3 regions of the Halalkalibacter sp. HAAS-P013 genome follow, and region 2 is predicted to be linked to each of the others. Evidence: riboswitches for the same ligand, from Rfam matches in the RefSeq annotation. Region 2 holds a riboswitch; each other region holds the start of a gene.
The links. A riboswitch is a leader RNA that binds a small molecule or an ion and turns the genes downstream of it on or off. The one in region 2 is predicted to bind cyclic di-GMP.
Positions count from the first base shown of each region.

Region 1: linked by a shared signal. The riboswitch ahead of AC1FXP_RS09420 (type II secretion system protein) and the one ahead of AC1FXP_RS16320 (Flp family type IVb pilin) in region 2 are both predicted to bind cyclic di-GMP.
Region 3: linked by a shared signal. The riboswitch ahead of AC1FXP_RS00275 (PAS domain S-box protein) and the one ahead of AC1FXP_RS16320 (Flp family type IVb pilin) in region 2 are both predicted to bind cyclic di-GMP.

Region 1 is NZ_JBWQTU010000005.1:228,923-233,709, forward strand. It holds gene AC1FXP_RS09410 (valine--tRNA ligase) at 1-638, shown strand, start outside; gene AC1FXP_RS09415 (bifunctional folylpolyglutamate synthase/dihydrofolate synthase) at 791-2,086, shown strand; cyclic di-GMP riboswitch class II at 2,322-2,405, shown strand; gene AC1FXP_RS09420 (type II secretion system protein) at 2,548-2,907, shown strand; gene AC1FXP_RS09425 (prepilin peptidase) at 2,995-3,735, shown strand; gene AC1FXP_RS09430 (prepilin-type N-terminal cleavage/methylation domain-containing protein) at 3,748-4,224, shown strand; gene AC1FXP_RS09435 (PilW family protein) at 4,214-4,708, shown strand; gene AC1FXP_RS09440 (hypothetical protein) at 4,723-4,787, shown strand, end outside.
Region 2 is NZ_JBWQTU010000012.1:99,745-104,531, reverse strand. It holds gene AC1FXP_RS16345 (DUF6470 family protein) at 1-375, shown strand, start outside; gene AC1FXP_RS16340 (hypothetical protein) at 684-1,049, shown strand; gene fliW (flagellar assembly protein FliW) at 1,193-1,642, shown strand; gene csrA (carbon storage regulator CsrA) at 1,643-1,867, shown strand; gene AC1FXP_RS16325 (DUF192 domain-containing protein) at 1,918-2,256, opposite strand; cyclic di-GMP riboswitch class I at 2,492-2,574, shown strand; gene AC1FXP_RS16320 (Flp family type IVb pilin) at 2,658-2,831, shown strand; gene AC1FXP_RS16315 (A24 family peptidase) at 2,924-3,415, shown strand; gene AC1FXP_RS16310 (TadE/TadG family type IV pilus assembly protein) at 3,412-3,789, shown strand; gene AC1FXP_RS16305 (pilus assembly protein TadG-related protein) at 3,792-4,697, shown strand; gene cpaB (Flp pilus assembly protein CpaB) at 4,715-4,787, shown strand, end outside.
Region 3 is NZ_JBWQTU010000001.1:46,001-50,787, reverse strand. It holds gene AC1FXP_RS00275 (PAS domain S-box protein) at 28-2,835, opposite strand; cyclic di-GMP riboswitch class I at 2,959-3,045, opposite strand; gene AC1FXP_RS00270 (restriction endonuclease) at 3,349-3,735, opposite strand; gene AC1FXP_RS00265 (DUF3900 domain-containing protein) at 3,955-4,787, opposite strand, start outside.

The DNA.
Region 1 (4,787 bases), on a different contig from region 2:
CACGTTCTGTTCTTGCCTACGTATTAGACCAAACGATGCGATTACTTCATCCGATGATGCCATTTATTACCGAGGAAATTTGGCAGCATTTGCCGCATAAAGGCGAATCAATTACCATTGCTGCATGGCCTAAGAAGCAGGAAGCATATATGTTCGAAGAGGCCGTAGAGGATATGGAACTGCTTAAGGAAATGATTCGTTCTGTTCGTAATACGAGAGCGGAGCTAAACGTTCCAATGAGCAAGCAAATTGAGTTACTCGTTCATGCTAAAGATGATCATGTGTTAGGGAAATTAACACGAGGCCAAAGCTATATTGAAAAGTTCTGTAATCCGAGTAAGCTTGATATAGGAATAGATGTGAAGGCGCCTGAAAAGTCAATGTCACAAGTTCTCTCAGGTGTAGAATTATTTTTACCTCTTGCTGGGTTACTAGATTTAGATGCTGAAATTGCTCGATTAGAAAAAGAACTGGATAAATTAAATAAAGAAGTTGAACGTGTTGAAAAGAAATTAGGAAACCAAGGCTTTATTGCAAAAGCACCTGCAAAAGTGATTGAAGAAGAAAAAGCCAAGCAGGCTGACTATATCGCTAAACGCGAAACGGTGCAAGAAAGAATAGCTGAGTTAAAAGCATAATGAAAAAGAAAGAAAGCTCTTTGGGCTTTCTTTCTTTTAAGTTTATAATTGGTGAGATCATTATTTCTTTTAAAAAGATGATCGCATTTCATTCAATAGGCTTCTAAGGTACTATTAAGAGAAGATTTTTCGAAAGAAGGTTGGGGTCTACAGTGAAAACAGGAACAGAAGTGATTGAATGGATCCATTCGTTGCTCCCATTTGGAATAAAACCAGGATTAAAACGAATGGAGTGGATGCTTGAGCGTCTTGAACATCCTGAACAAAAAATAAAAGCAGTTCATATAGGTGGAACGAATGGCAAAGGCTCGACTGTAAGCTTTATGAGACATGTTCTCGAACAAGCTGGTTATAAAGTAGGAACTTTTACATCCCCGTACATTGAGTGTTTTGAAGAACGGATTTCGATTAACGGAAACCCTATTGAGGAGGCAGCACTAGTTGAAGCTGGAAAACAAATTCGACCGTTAGTTGAAGAATTAGCGAGTACCGAACTTGGAAGCCCTACTGAATTTGAAGTCATCACAACGATTGCTTTCTATTACTTTGCTACGATTGCTAAGCCAGACATTGTTTTACTTGAAGTCGGTTTAGGCGGTAGGTATGATTCAACCAATGTTATTACTCCATTAGTGTCAGTCATTACATCAATCGGGTTTGACCATATGCACATATTAGGGGAAACGCTTCCTGAAATCACATCTGAAAAAGCAGGGATTATAAAACCAAGTGTTCCGATCGTATCAGGTGTCTCGCAAAAAAAGGCTCAGGAGATTATAGGGGATGTTTCGCGCAATGTTGGGGCTCCTTATACGCAACTTGGAATTGATTTTAACGAAACCTTAATTCGAATTGAAGGAAGATTTCAAGTTTTCTCTTATGAAAGAATGAATAACCAAATAAATGATGTAACCATTCAAATGTCTGGGCCACATCAGAGAGAAAATGCGGCCGTAGCGATAAGAGCTTTGGAAATATTGGTGGAGAATTATAATTTTGGTATTCCTATGTCTTCGATTTGCAAAGGATTACGTGCAACAACTTGGATAGGGCGTTTTGAACAAGTAAGCGAAGATCCACTTATCGTGATTGATGGTGCGCATAATAAAGAAGGGATGGAATCGCTAGAAAAAACGCTCACGCTTCATTACCCAGAACAAACATATCGTTTTTTACTTGCGGCAACGAAAGAAAAAGATATGGGTATTTTATTAAAGCCGTTTGAACGAATGAATGCCTCGTTTACATTTACTAGCTTTGATTTCTTCCGAGCAGCTACTAGTAAGGCATTATACGAACAAGCATCTGTAATAAATAAACGTTTTGAAGATGATTGGCAGAAAGCTTTAGAAGAGGAAGTACAGGCATTAAAAAAGAATGAAATGCTTATTGTTGCAGGTTCTCTATACTTTATTTCTTCTGTAAGGGGTAAGTGGTTGAAGGAGTAGAGTGAAAAGGGGAAAGGAGCTCACTAGGTAAAACTAGTGAGTTCTTTTTTTGATAAGGGCAAATAGGTAAAAAGAAGGAGAGGAGATTTAAAATTGCTGAAATTTTTGGAAAAGTGTGACGAAAGTCCAGTTTAAATATTGACAAAATTGTTGAAAGTACTGGAATGTTGCCGTTTAGTAGGATAATAGTATTGACATTAAGACACTATGAAATTAAACTAAGTTTAACAATATTACATATTTGGAACGCGATGAAATATGACTTGTATGTGGGCACCTAAGTCGTATAGAGCAACTGGTGCAACCGACCTTGATTTTGCTAATTAGTAGTAAATGAGGTCTTTTTTTATGCCAAATATGCTGTTATTGGATAAAGGTGGATATTTTTGTGGTCGAAAAAGCACGGTGGGCCCGCCTGCTTTTGACATATATTTATAAGGTGAAAAAGGGGAGTAAATAGAATGAGAAAGCTTATTCAAAAACGTCTTAAAAATCAAAAAGGTTTAACACTTATTGAGTTATTGGTTGTTATTGTTATTTTAGGTATTATTGCTGCGATTGTTATTCCGATGGTGATGTCGGGTACCGATGAAGCAGATCTTAATACTGATGTAAGGAATGTCCAATTACTTCAAGATGCAGTTAATAGATATCTAATTGATCCTAATAATGATTTACCAACGGCAGCAGCAGATAGGGAAGCTTTAATTACTAATGAGTCACCTTTAGTTCCAGAGTATTTATCTGATATCCCTAGTTGGCATGTTATTACTAATGTTACATTAACTAATAGTGGTACTATAACATATAGTACTCCTTGATCAAGAGTATAGAAAGTTATATTTGATAGCTGTCGTCCTATTTACGACAGCTATTTTAAAAAAGGGGGAAAGTTTAATTTGTTTATTATGGATTTTTACGTTTTTTGTATAGGACTACTACTCGGCAGCTTCTTCAACGTCGTTGCCATTCGTCTATTAAAAAAAGAATCGATTGCTTTCCCTCCTTCTCATTGTCCACATTGTAAACATAAGCTATCAGCTTTTGATCTAATACCAGTTTTCAGCTATCTCTTTTTAAAAGGGAAATGTCGTTATTGTAAAGTGAAGATCTCTCCTTTATATCCATTTGGAGAGCTGTTGACAGCTACATCTGTCTTTGTTGTCTATACGTTTGTTGGGTTTGAATGGGAGTTGATCCCTGCTCTTATCCTTACCGTTTTATTAGTTATTTCCGTATTAACGGATATTCGGGAACAACTGATCCTTAATGTGGTGACTATACCAATGTTTGTTGTTTTACTCATTAGTCGTTTATTTATTGGAAGTGAGCCATTTTGGTATTATCTAGCTGGTGGGGTTGTTGGTTTTGTATTGTTACTAGTAATCGCAATTGCCAGTCGTGGCGGCATGGGTGGTGGCGATATAAAGCTTTATGCAGCTATTGGGGTTGCACTTGGTCCTTGGCTGACGGTCATGAGTCTTGTGCTTGCTTCATTTGCTGGTGCTGTTGTTGGTGGAATTTTGTTGCTGACAGGAGTAGTGAAACGGAAACAACCGATTGCCTTTGGACCTTTTATCTTTATTGGAACGATAGCTGCCTATTTATTTGGATTTGATATTTGGAATTGGTATACAAGCTTTTGGTAGGGAGGTAGTAGGATGGGAGATGAGAAAGGTGTAACGTTAATTGAACTGCTTGTGGCGATTGTTATAGCTGGAATCATCCTCGTTCCTCTACTAACGATTATGACAGGTACGTTTTCTCGTACTGTCAGTCAAGACCAAGATACACGAAATGCCTATATTGCTCAGACTGTAATCGAACAGGCCAGGTTAAATGACTCAGACGGTGGGTTTCATCATGAAGGCGTGTATTGTTGGAATAGTGAAGGTAAATCTGCAGCTTGCTCAGATGCTGATTATAGCTTACCTAATATTTATAAAGAAAACTTGAATAGTTCACGAGACTATACAATTGAGGTAACGGTCCTTCCATATTCGGCTAATCTCAGCTTTAACGAAGTTTCAGTAAAGGTATCCAATTTTTCTCTTATCTCTTCTGGGCCTGAAAGTGGTATGTTTACGAAGTTGAATGAGGTTGAACTAATAACGGTGGTGAAGAAAGATGCTTTTTAACAACGAGCGCGGTGTAACGTTAATTGAGCTTCTTGTCACTATTGTCATTATGGTTGCTGTCACAACCCCAATTGTCATGATGGTTTCATTAGCTATGAATACAGAAAGAGAAGTTTCAGTGCAAAATGATCTACAACGAGAAGCGCGTTTTATTATGGAAAGGATCACAGAAAAAATGCGTGATAAAAATGTTGTTTGGACAAAAGTTCAGTCAGCAAATAAATGGGAATTGGTTTGTATTTCTGAAAATGATGTAGAGGAAAATAGGTGCTCTGATGTTTATTTAACGTATGAAGAAATAGACGGTAAGGGTACGATGAGACTTGGTGAAAATGGCAACATTCTTTCTGAAGATATCAGTAAGTTTGAGATCATGGAAGGTGACAGCGACAGACCTAATTTGGTTGAGGTCATTCTCGCAATTGAAAAGTCAGGAAGAAGTATCGAACTTACTAGTACTATTTTTTATAATCGGTTTAATTGAAAAGGATGAAAAAAATGAATAAGCATATTCAATCTGAACAAGGGGCTGCTTTAATCCTCATTCTTTTTGTGATTGTCTT
Region 2 (4,787 bases):
AGGCAAAATAAAGAATATTTAGCTAGTGGCAAAAGTAAAGCCGCTCAGTTTATTTCCCGAACTGTGCAGCAAGGCGATCAAATGATGCGAATTGAAAATGGAACAGGTGCTCTTGCTAGAATTTCTAAGGTGAACAGCGAACCCCCTGAGAAACAAGCGACTCTTGGATATATGCCTCTGTCCATGGACAGAGTGAAGTTTCATTTTCAACCGAGTGATGTCTCTGTACAGGCAAATTACAAGCCAGTTGGAATTCAAGTTGATCGCAAGGAAATACAGATTGACATTCCGAAATGGCAAACAGAAACGTACGTAAAGCAAAAAAATCAAATGTCTTTTCAAGTTGTTGGTGGCAATGTGAATATGGCGTTGTAGAGAAGTCGCTCTGCGAGGCCACGGAAAAGGTCAAAACCGTACCTTTTTCAGTGGCCTACGCACTGCGGCTTTTTTGTTGTTCAGGTAATTAAAAAGCGAACCAAACACATGGCTTTTAAACAAAACCGTCCTGTGGATTTGTTTCATTATTAAGGAAATAAGTAACACCTTTCCCGGGAAATCGACAAAGGAATTGGGGAATAATGGCTTAATATAAGAGCGGAAGTAAGACTGACTTTACAATTTCCCGTCTTCGACATAAACTGATAGAGAGATTAGTGCTCAATAATAATTTGGAGGTGGATGTGATGGAAAAGGAAATCTTAACTCTTTTAAAACAAATGAATGAGAAGATGGACAAGCAGTTTGAACAGATCGATGTTAGGTTTGGTAGGCTTGAAGAAAAGTTAGACAATGTAGATCAGAGATTAGATAGAGTCGAAGAACGATTAGATAGGGTAGAAACTCGTCTCAACCAACATGAACGACTTTTAGAATCTTTGATTAAAATGACTGCTCAAAACACAGAAGACATCACAGCACTCCGAACAGAAACGAATGAACGTTTTGACAAGCTAGAGCTCTCCTACTATAAAATGACTGCTGACATTAACCTCCTATTCCAAGAAACCCAAACAAACAAGCGTGATATTGCATTATTAAAAAATCAATAAGAATCCGCTCCCCACTACGCAAGCTGTTTGTGGGGAATTTTTTTGTTGAGAAACAGCTATTAATTACGTAGAAGAATGACGAATTGTGTTATGGTACAATGAAGCTAATAATAACTAGTACAGATGGAATGAGTGAGGATACGATGAAACTAGAAACGAAATATCAAGGTCAAATTGAAGTAAACGAAGAAAGAGTCATTACGTTTGAAAAAGGGATTCCCGCTTTTGAAAGCGAGACCTCTTTTGTGCTTCTTCCTTTTGAAGAAGGAACGCCTTTTTTTGTCCTGCAATCAACGAAAACAGCAGAAGTTGCCTTCATCTTGATTAGTCCGTTTGAATTTGTCCCTGGTTATCAAGTGAAGCTACCTAACTCCACTCTTGAAACACTTGAGATTGAAAGGTCAGAAGATGTAGCAACATTTGTTATGCTTACGGTAAAAGAGCCGTTTAACGATACAACAGCGAATCTTCAAGCACCAGTCATCATTAATACGAACAAACAAAAAGGGAAACAACTGCTTATGAGTGACAGTCATTATCAAACGAAGCATGCTATTTTTAAAGAGCCTGTAGCAGCGAAGGGGGAAAAGTAAATGCTTGTTCTCTCTAGAAAAATAAAAGAAGCGATTCAAATTGGTGATGACATTGAGCTGAAAATCATTGCCATTGAAGGCGATCAAGTAAAGATCGGAATAGATGCCCCGAGACATGTCGAAATACATCGTAAGGAAGTATACTTGGCGATTCAGGAAGAGAATAGTGCGGCAGCGCAGACGGTTTCAGTGGATGTGTTGAAGGGGTTTTTGAAAGGGAAATGATATGCAAGTAAGCTAGCTATCCTACACAGGAATAGCTAGCTTTTTCTATGTTAAAACACAATGGCATCTCCTCTTTGAAGTGAGTAGGTGGATATCGTGCCAGCAGGTAACTCTAACACAGAAGTTGCCTGTTTTATGGGGAAGATCATCGTCCATGGCTGGACTTTTTCTTTTAAATGGACAATTTGTTTCTTGTCATTTAAAAAAACAACATCAATGGGAAAGAACATAAAAAACATATGAATCGAATTACAAGGTGCAAGGAGGATTCCTTCGTTCACAATTGGCTTAATACGAAACATCAAGCCTTTTAACCTTTTATAGAAGGTCTCATATTTCATAATGGTAATTGGCGTTTGAATAGTTTTATTTTCAGAAATGATTTTCATAGCAAAGCACGACCTTTTTTCGAACTTAAAAAGCTGGATATATTAGATATTTATGGAATGGTAGGAATATTTTAGAGAAAAACAGGCAATATGTTAGGTTTTTGATAAGGTTATTACCAAAATAATGTAATAGATGAAGAATTTTGTCATTGTTGATCAGACTAAGCAGATGTATTATCAAATTACAAACAGCGCCGTAATTTTACATAATGTTACACAGTTGATTGTAGACAAATAATGAAAAGGGCAAACCAGTGGAAACGTTGGGACGCAAAACTATAGGGGCTTTTATCTTAGATATGCCAGCCAGTTGCCGGAAATAGTAACTTACATACTATTCTTCGGGGAGTAGTATTTTTTTATGCAGTTATACAAAAAACATTTTTAGGGGGACTCACATTATGATGAGCAAAGTTATGAAGTTTTTTAAAGAAGAAGAAGGACAAGGTATGACTGAGTATGGTTTGATTTTGGGGGTTATTGCTATTGGAGTAGTTGCGGTTTTAGGGTTCTTCCGTGATGATCTAATAGAGGTATTTGATGCTGTTAGAGGTTCATTATTTGGTGAAGATTAAATAGTTTTAAAACGACTTAACTAAATTAAAAAGCCTACTTTTAGGAGCATTTGTTCCATGAGAAGTAGGCTTTTTTTTCGAGGTGATACACAATGACATTATTTATCTTATTCCTAGCCCTAGGCATTTCCCTATTCACAGACATCAAAAATCGTAAAATCCTTAACATCGTAACCCTCCCAGCGATGCTATTAGGGTTGATCCTTAACACCATCATTTACGGCTGGGAAGGTCTTCTACTAAGTTTCCTAGGTCTACTAATTGGCTTCTGTTTACTCGTCATCCCTTACGCATTAGGAGGTATGGCAGCAGGTGATGTGAAACTTCTTATGGCAATTGGAGCGCTGCAAGGACCAGCTTTTGTCTTCGGATCTTTCTTATATACAGCTATATTTGGCGGAATCATTGCTCTCATTATATTAGTAACAAAAAAGGAATTACTAAGTTCATTAAAGCGCATTCTCTTCACCCTTCGTTTAAAAACATTGGATGGATTAAATAAAGATGAAATGCACCATGCCTTTCCATATGGTGTTGCGATCGTGTTGGGGACTGTGTGCTATTCGGGAGTGAATTTGCTGTGATTCGGTCAGAAAAGGGTCAAGCAGTTGTTGAATTAGCATTAACCCTCACGATCCTTGTTTTTTTGATATTTGGGATTATCGATTTTGGACGGATTTTCCATGCGTATTTGACACTTGAGCATGCTAGTCGGGAAGGGGCTAGAGTAGCTAGTGTTGGTGGGACAAATGCGGAAGTGGTATTACGCATTAAAGAAGCGTCGCCTTCATTACGCGCTGAAAATATAACCATTGCGCCCATTACAACAAGCCGGACACGAGGTTCGTATGTAACGATAGATCTATCATATCCTATTTCCTTTTCGATTCCTTTATTCAGAAGTGTGTTACCTGACCCTCTTACAGTTAGATCCAAAACGGTGATGAGGGTGGAATGAGGATGAAGAGGTTTCTTAAGCAGGAAGAGGGAGCGGTCATTGTTTTAGTTGCATTATGTATGACGATGTTTATAGGCTTTATGGCATTAGTTATTGATATGGGGTCTCTTTATCTTGAAAAAAGTAGACTTCAAAAGATTGCAGATGCTGCCGTGCTAGCTGCGGCTCAAGAACTCCCCGAAAATCGTGATAAATCAATGGAGATAGCTCGACAAACAATTCTGATGAATAATGGAGAGCCAGCCCATTTTCAAACGAGCATTAATCAAAGTAACTCCTTAGTTGAAGTAATCGGAAGCCAAAAAGGAACGTTGTTTTTTGCTAAAGCACTTGGAATCAAAGAGCCATTGATTCAAGCGAGTGCGGCTGTCCAGCTTCAGCCACTTTCGTCGGGGAAAGGTGCCATTCCATTAGGCGTTCAACCTTCTATGGATTTGTCCTTCGGTGCAGTTCAAACGTTAAAAGTAAGCGATTCTGCAAGCGGAAACTTTGGAGCAATCGCGCTGACAGGGACTGGTGCTAGAAACTACGAAACCGACCTAAGAAATGGGTATGAGTTTGAACTAAAAGTAGGAACAGTTCTCGGTACGCAAACGGGGAATTTAGCTGGTCCAACAAGGGATGCGGTCACGCCACGAATTGCAGCTTGCCCGAATGCAACGTATTTGGATTACCCGCCAGGCTGTCAAAGAGTTGTCTTAATACCAATCTTTGAACCAGTACAAGCAGATCAAAACCAAATTAAACAAGTTCGCGTCCTTGGGTTTGCATCATTTTTTATTGAAAGTGTGGCCTCGACAAATCAGGGAGCTGAAGTAACAGGACGATTTATTCAATTTGCTCATTCTGGGGAGTCTTCTCAAGGTCAAACGAACTACGGAACATTTGGTTATAAACTTATTCAATAAATGAAGGTGAGACATAAATGAGTACGAAAAAAATATGGATGCTTGCAATTATTTTTGGAATGATGATGTCGATCCTTTTCTTTATTGTCA
Region 3 (4,787 bases), on a different contig from region 2:
AAGCACTTTACACTTTTTCCACTTCTTTTAATAATTGAGTTTCTTGCCATTTTGTAGATAGTGTTCCAGTTTCTCTGGGGAAACAGGAGGACTATAGTAGTAGCCCTGCATTTCTTTACAGTTATCTTTATATAGTGCCTGTAATTGCTCTTGTTTTTCAATTCCTTCTGCTATGGTATTTAACTGCAGTTGGCTAGCTAATCCAATAATGGACTTCACAATGGCATGACTGGTTTCGTTTGAATCCATATCGCTGACGAAGGAGCGATCAATTTTCAATGTATTGACCGAAAAGTTCTTTAAATGACTCATGGACGAGTATCCTGTGCCAAAATCATCAATGGATATGCTGATGCCCATCTTTTTAATTTGCTCTAAAATATCGATTAATGCTTCTTCATTTTGCATTAAGACGGTTTCTGTTATCTCTAAATCTAAATAGTGTGGATCGAGTTTCGTTTGATCAAGAATTTTTTCAATTGTATGAATAAACTTTTGACCTTGCTGTAGTTGTAAGACCGAAACATTAACCGAAACTTTAAGTGGGGAGAATCCCTTGTCATGCCAATCCTTGCACTGCTGGCAGGCTGTCCTTAAGATCCATTCTCCGAGTGGGATAATTAAACCTTTTTCTTCTGCTAGTGGAATAAATTCAGCTGGCGAAATAAGATCTAAACTACAATGATTCCATCGAACGAGTGCCTCCATGGAAACCATTTCCCCTGATGTAATATCTACAATAGGCTGATACTCTAGCACAAAGTCCTTTTTCACTAATGCTTGGCGGAAATCATTTTCTAAGATGGCTTTTCTTAACGATTGCTGATCCAACTCTTGTTTAAACACCGCATAATTATTCTTTCCCCGTTCCTTAACATGGTACATCGCGGTATCTGCTTGCTTAATGATTGTCTCAACATCGAGATCATCTTCTCCATTATAAAAGGAAAGTCCAATACTAACAGTTAAATGAAACTCAATATCTTGAAAAACAAACGGTTCTTTTAACGCATGAATGATTTTTTGGGCTACATCTGTAGCATCTTCTATTTCCTTTATCTCAGGAAGCAGTATTGTAAATTCATCCCCTCCCAGTCGAGCAACCGTATGATCACTGTCAACAAATCCATGCAGCCTAGTTGACAGTTCATTTAATAATTGATCCCCAGTTTGATGTCCCAGTGAATCATTCACCGATTTAAAGCCATCTAAATCTAAAAATAGGACAGCCATTAAATCCTTTTCTTTTTGACAGTGCTTCCATGCTTGATGGAGTCGATCACGAAATAATGTTCGATTTGGAAGTCCTGTCAGTTGATCATAGTATGCCATATATTCAATTTCTTTTTCCTGTTTCTTTTGTTCTGTAATGTCTTTTGCAATTCCAAAAATACCGACAACCTCACCATCGACATAAATAGGAACATTCGTTACATTAATATAAACTTTTTGTCGCTGCTTATTAATAATTGCACTTTCATAATTTTGCGGTGATCCCTCTTTGGTCTTTTCAAAGTACTGAAGTGTTTTTTGTAAATCCTCTACTGAAATCATGGAATGAAAAGACATGTTCTGTATTTCTTGGGTGGTATAGCCTGTTAACTTCTCACAGGATGGATTTGCCTCTATAAAATGACCTTCTAAATCCATTGAGTAAACGGTATCATAGTTATATTCATAAAGGGACTTATAACGTTGTTCACTTTCAATGAGCTGATTCTGTAATTTTTTCTGTTCCGTAATATCTTTATAAATAGCAATTGCCACAGCCTCAGGGTGCTTAACAGCCTTATAGGAAGCTAAAATATCAATGTTCTTTCCATTTTTATGAACTCGCTGAACCTCATGATCAGAAATAGATTCTCCGTCTTTGAACTTACGAAGCAGCGCCTGTTGATCTTTTTTAAAATGTTCAGGTATAATCGTATGCTCGGGAGATTGCCTGAGCTCATCTTCTGTCCAACCAAACATTTTGACAAATTGACTATTCGCTTTTATGATGCTGCCATCGTGGGCAATCATAAAGATGGCATCCGATGTATTTTGAAAGATTAACTCTAATTCATCGTGTTTTTCACGCAGTTGTTGTTCTGTCTGCTTCTGCTTGGTAATATCTTTAGCATTGCCGTAAACCCCAACAATCTGTCCATCGACATACATTGGCGAATTGGTCACATGAATGTCAAGACACTGACCTTTCTTGTTAAAGAATTGAATCTCATAGTTTTGAGTCATTCCTTGCTTTGCTTTTTCGAAATACGCGATCGTTTTTTCTAGATCTTTTGGTGCAATGAGAGAATGAAAAGAACCTTCTACCATTTCTTTTTCCGTGTAACCTGTAAGTCTTTCACCTGACGGATTCATTTCAAGGTAATTTCCTTTTAGATCCATAGAGTAAATCGCATCTTTATTATCATACAAAAGGGACTTGTAGCGTTGCTCACTATCTGATAACTTCTTTAGAAACTCTCTTTGATGGGTCATCTCCATCACTGTTCCGATAATAACTTGTTCTCCATCCAGCTCTGCTGTTGTTCCATGCATATCGACATCAACAAAACTTCCATCCTTCTTTATTCCACAAGCCTGATATCGAACGCTCTTTATTTCTTGATTGATTCTCTTAGTGAGCTGTCTTTGAATGAAAGGAATATCCTCAGAGGAAAATAAATCATATATCGTAAATTCTTTTTCCAAAATTTCTTCTTTTGAATAACCAAAAAGAGAGGAAAAGGCTTTATTTACATAAACTAATTTTCCATCTTGATAAATATAATGACCTGTATCTAAATATTCAAGAACCATATTTGAATAACTTTTTTCATCTTTCAACATTGTAGTAATATCCTCCTAAAACGAATAAAGAGTTTGAAATAATGACCATTTATAACCGTTTTACCATAAAAAAAGCTGCTATTTATTAAACAGCAACTGTCAAAAATATTAAATTCTAACATTTATGGCAGCCTGGCAATCCTAGTTATTACAAACCTTAGACTCATAGCTTTACGCCCTTACCTTTCGATAAGTTTGCCATATCAGGCATGCGGAAAAGCCTATGAAATAGCTTTTAGCTGAGACCAGAGATGGAAGTTTAGAGTCCCTAAGAAATTCATTGATAATCCGGATTGAACCTATATTCAGAACAGGTCCTAAAAAGAACAAAGTACCGGTAATCCCGGCAAATAATTTTCGCGTTCCAAAGGAACTCTAAAAAACATGTGTATATGGTTCGATTCTCCACTTTAAAGCTCATATGGGAACGATAAAAAGTACCTAGTATAAAAACTTCCCTATCCTTACAACCTCTAATTTTCAGTAATATGGTTCATGAAATTATACTTCTTATTATTCATCCTTGAAATAATCATAGTCAATAGACTTCACAACAAATGTATTACTAATATCTACCCCAACATTATGATCAATCATTAATTTTGCCAATTCTGTTCCATCTATTAATATAATTTTCTTTGCTTCTAATCGTTCAGCATATTGTCTGGAATTTTCTGTAAAGTAAGAGGTTGTAATAAACACACCCTTTCTTGCAGCATAACGTTTAGCTTGAACATAGATATTATCAAGACCTAGTTTATCTTCTTTGATAACACCATCTAGCCCTTCGTCGTTTGATCTTTGTGTAACTTTTCCATCCCCATATCCCATTTCTGTTAGCAACTCAACAACTATATCCTCAAATTTCATCCAGTGAACTTCCCTTAACTTCTTTAACAAATTATCTGCAAGTTCATTTTTTAATTCATTTAGTTTTTCTTTAACAACCGTTAAAGGATCAACAACTTTCTCTAATTCTTCAAAGCGGAGGATTTACACTCACATATTGAGTGCCTTGTAATATAGGAAACCTTTTCAATTGATTTTTTTGATCAAACAGCGGTCATAATTGGGGTCACAATTGGGCTCAAAAACCTTTATTTTAAGCGCTATTTCTCCCTACTTCCCAATCTTCCTCAACACGTCCTCCAAGCTCTCAGGCTTCAAAAACTCCACTGGCGAATGCCCCTTCTCAAAATTTAGGCTGAACCCTTCCACTAACAACACATACTTCCCATTCACCTTCGCAATGTGAATGTTTTCACCAAAGTCAGATAATAGCCCCTTCACTTGAACCTCATCTAATTTAAAGCTAAGACTAATTTCCGGGGCTTGCTCGACAAGGTGGGCAGAGGCTTCTACCACCTGCTCTGTCGTCCATTTCTCCTGTAATTCACGCTTTGGTGTGTTTGCCCATGCTTCAATGTATTCCTCTTCCTTCACCCGTTCTTCACTTTCTTCTTGATACGTTTCAGCGATGTGCTGTTGGGCGAATTGTATGACCTGTTCTCTCATAATTTCTGGCATTGATTGGTGATACTCAACGAATTTCAAGAAATCTTCGAAGTAGCGTGCATGAGAAGATTGGTGGATTTTCAGCTCCCATTCTTCAAGCATACCCTCTTCCGGCATGTAGGGGTATTGGATTGATTTCATGTTTTTTGTTGTGATCGCTCGTTCAACGTTACGAATCATCGTTTTTTCATCTGTAATGGTTGCTACTTTTTGTTCAAAATCACATTTTAAAACAAAGACAAATGGTTCATCAAAGTATTTATTAAATTTAGCTCGAAGAACAAGTAGTGCTCCTCCCCTTATCGCACTTGTATCCATATAAGCTTGAACCAACTCTTCACTGCTATTTTTAAAATCATCTATTGAAGCAGCTGAACGAATTCGATGAAACATATTATAATTAGGGTTTGTTTCTAGATCATATCCTGGTTCCACAA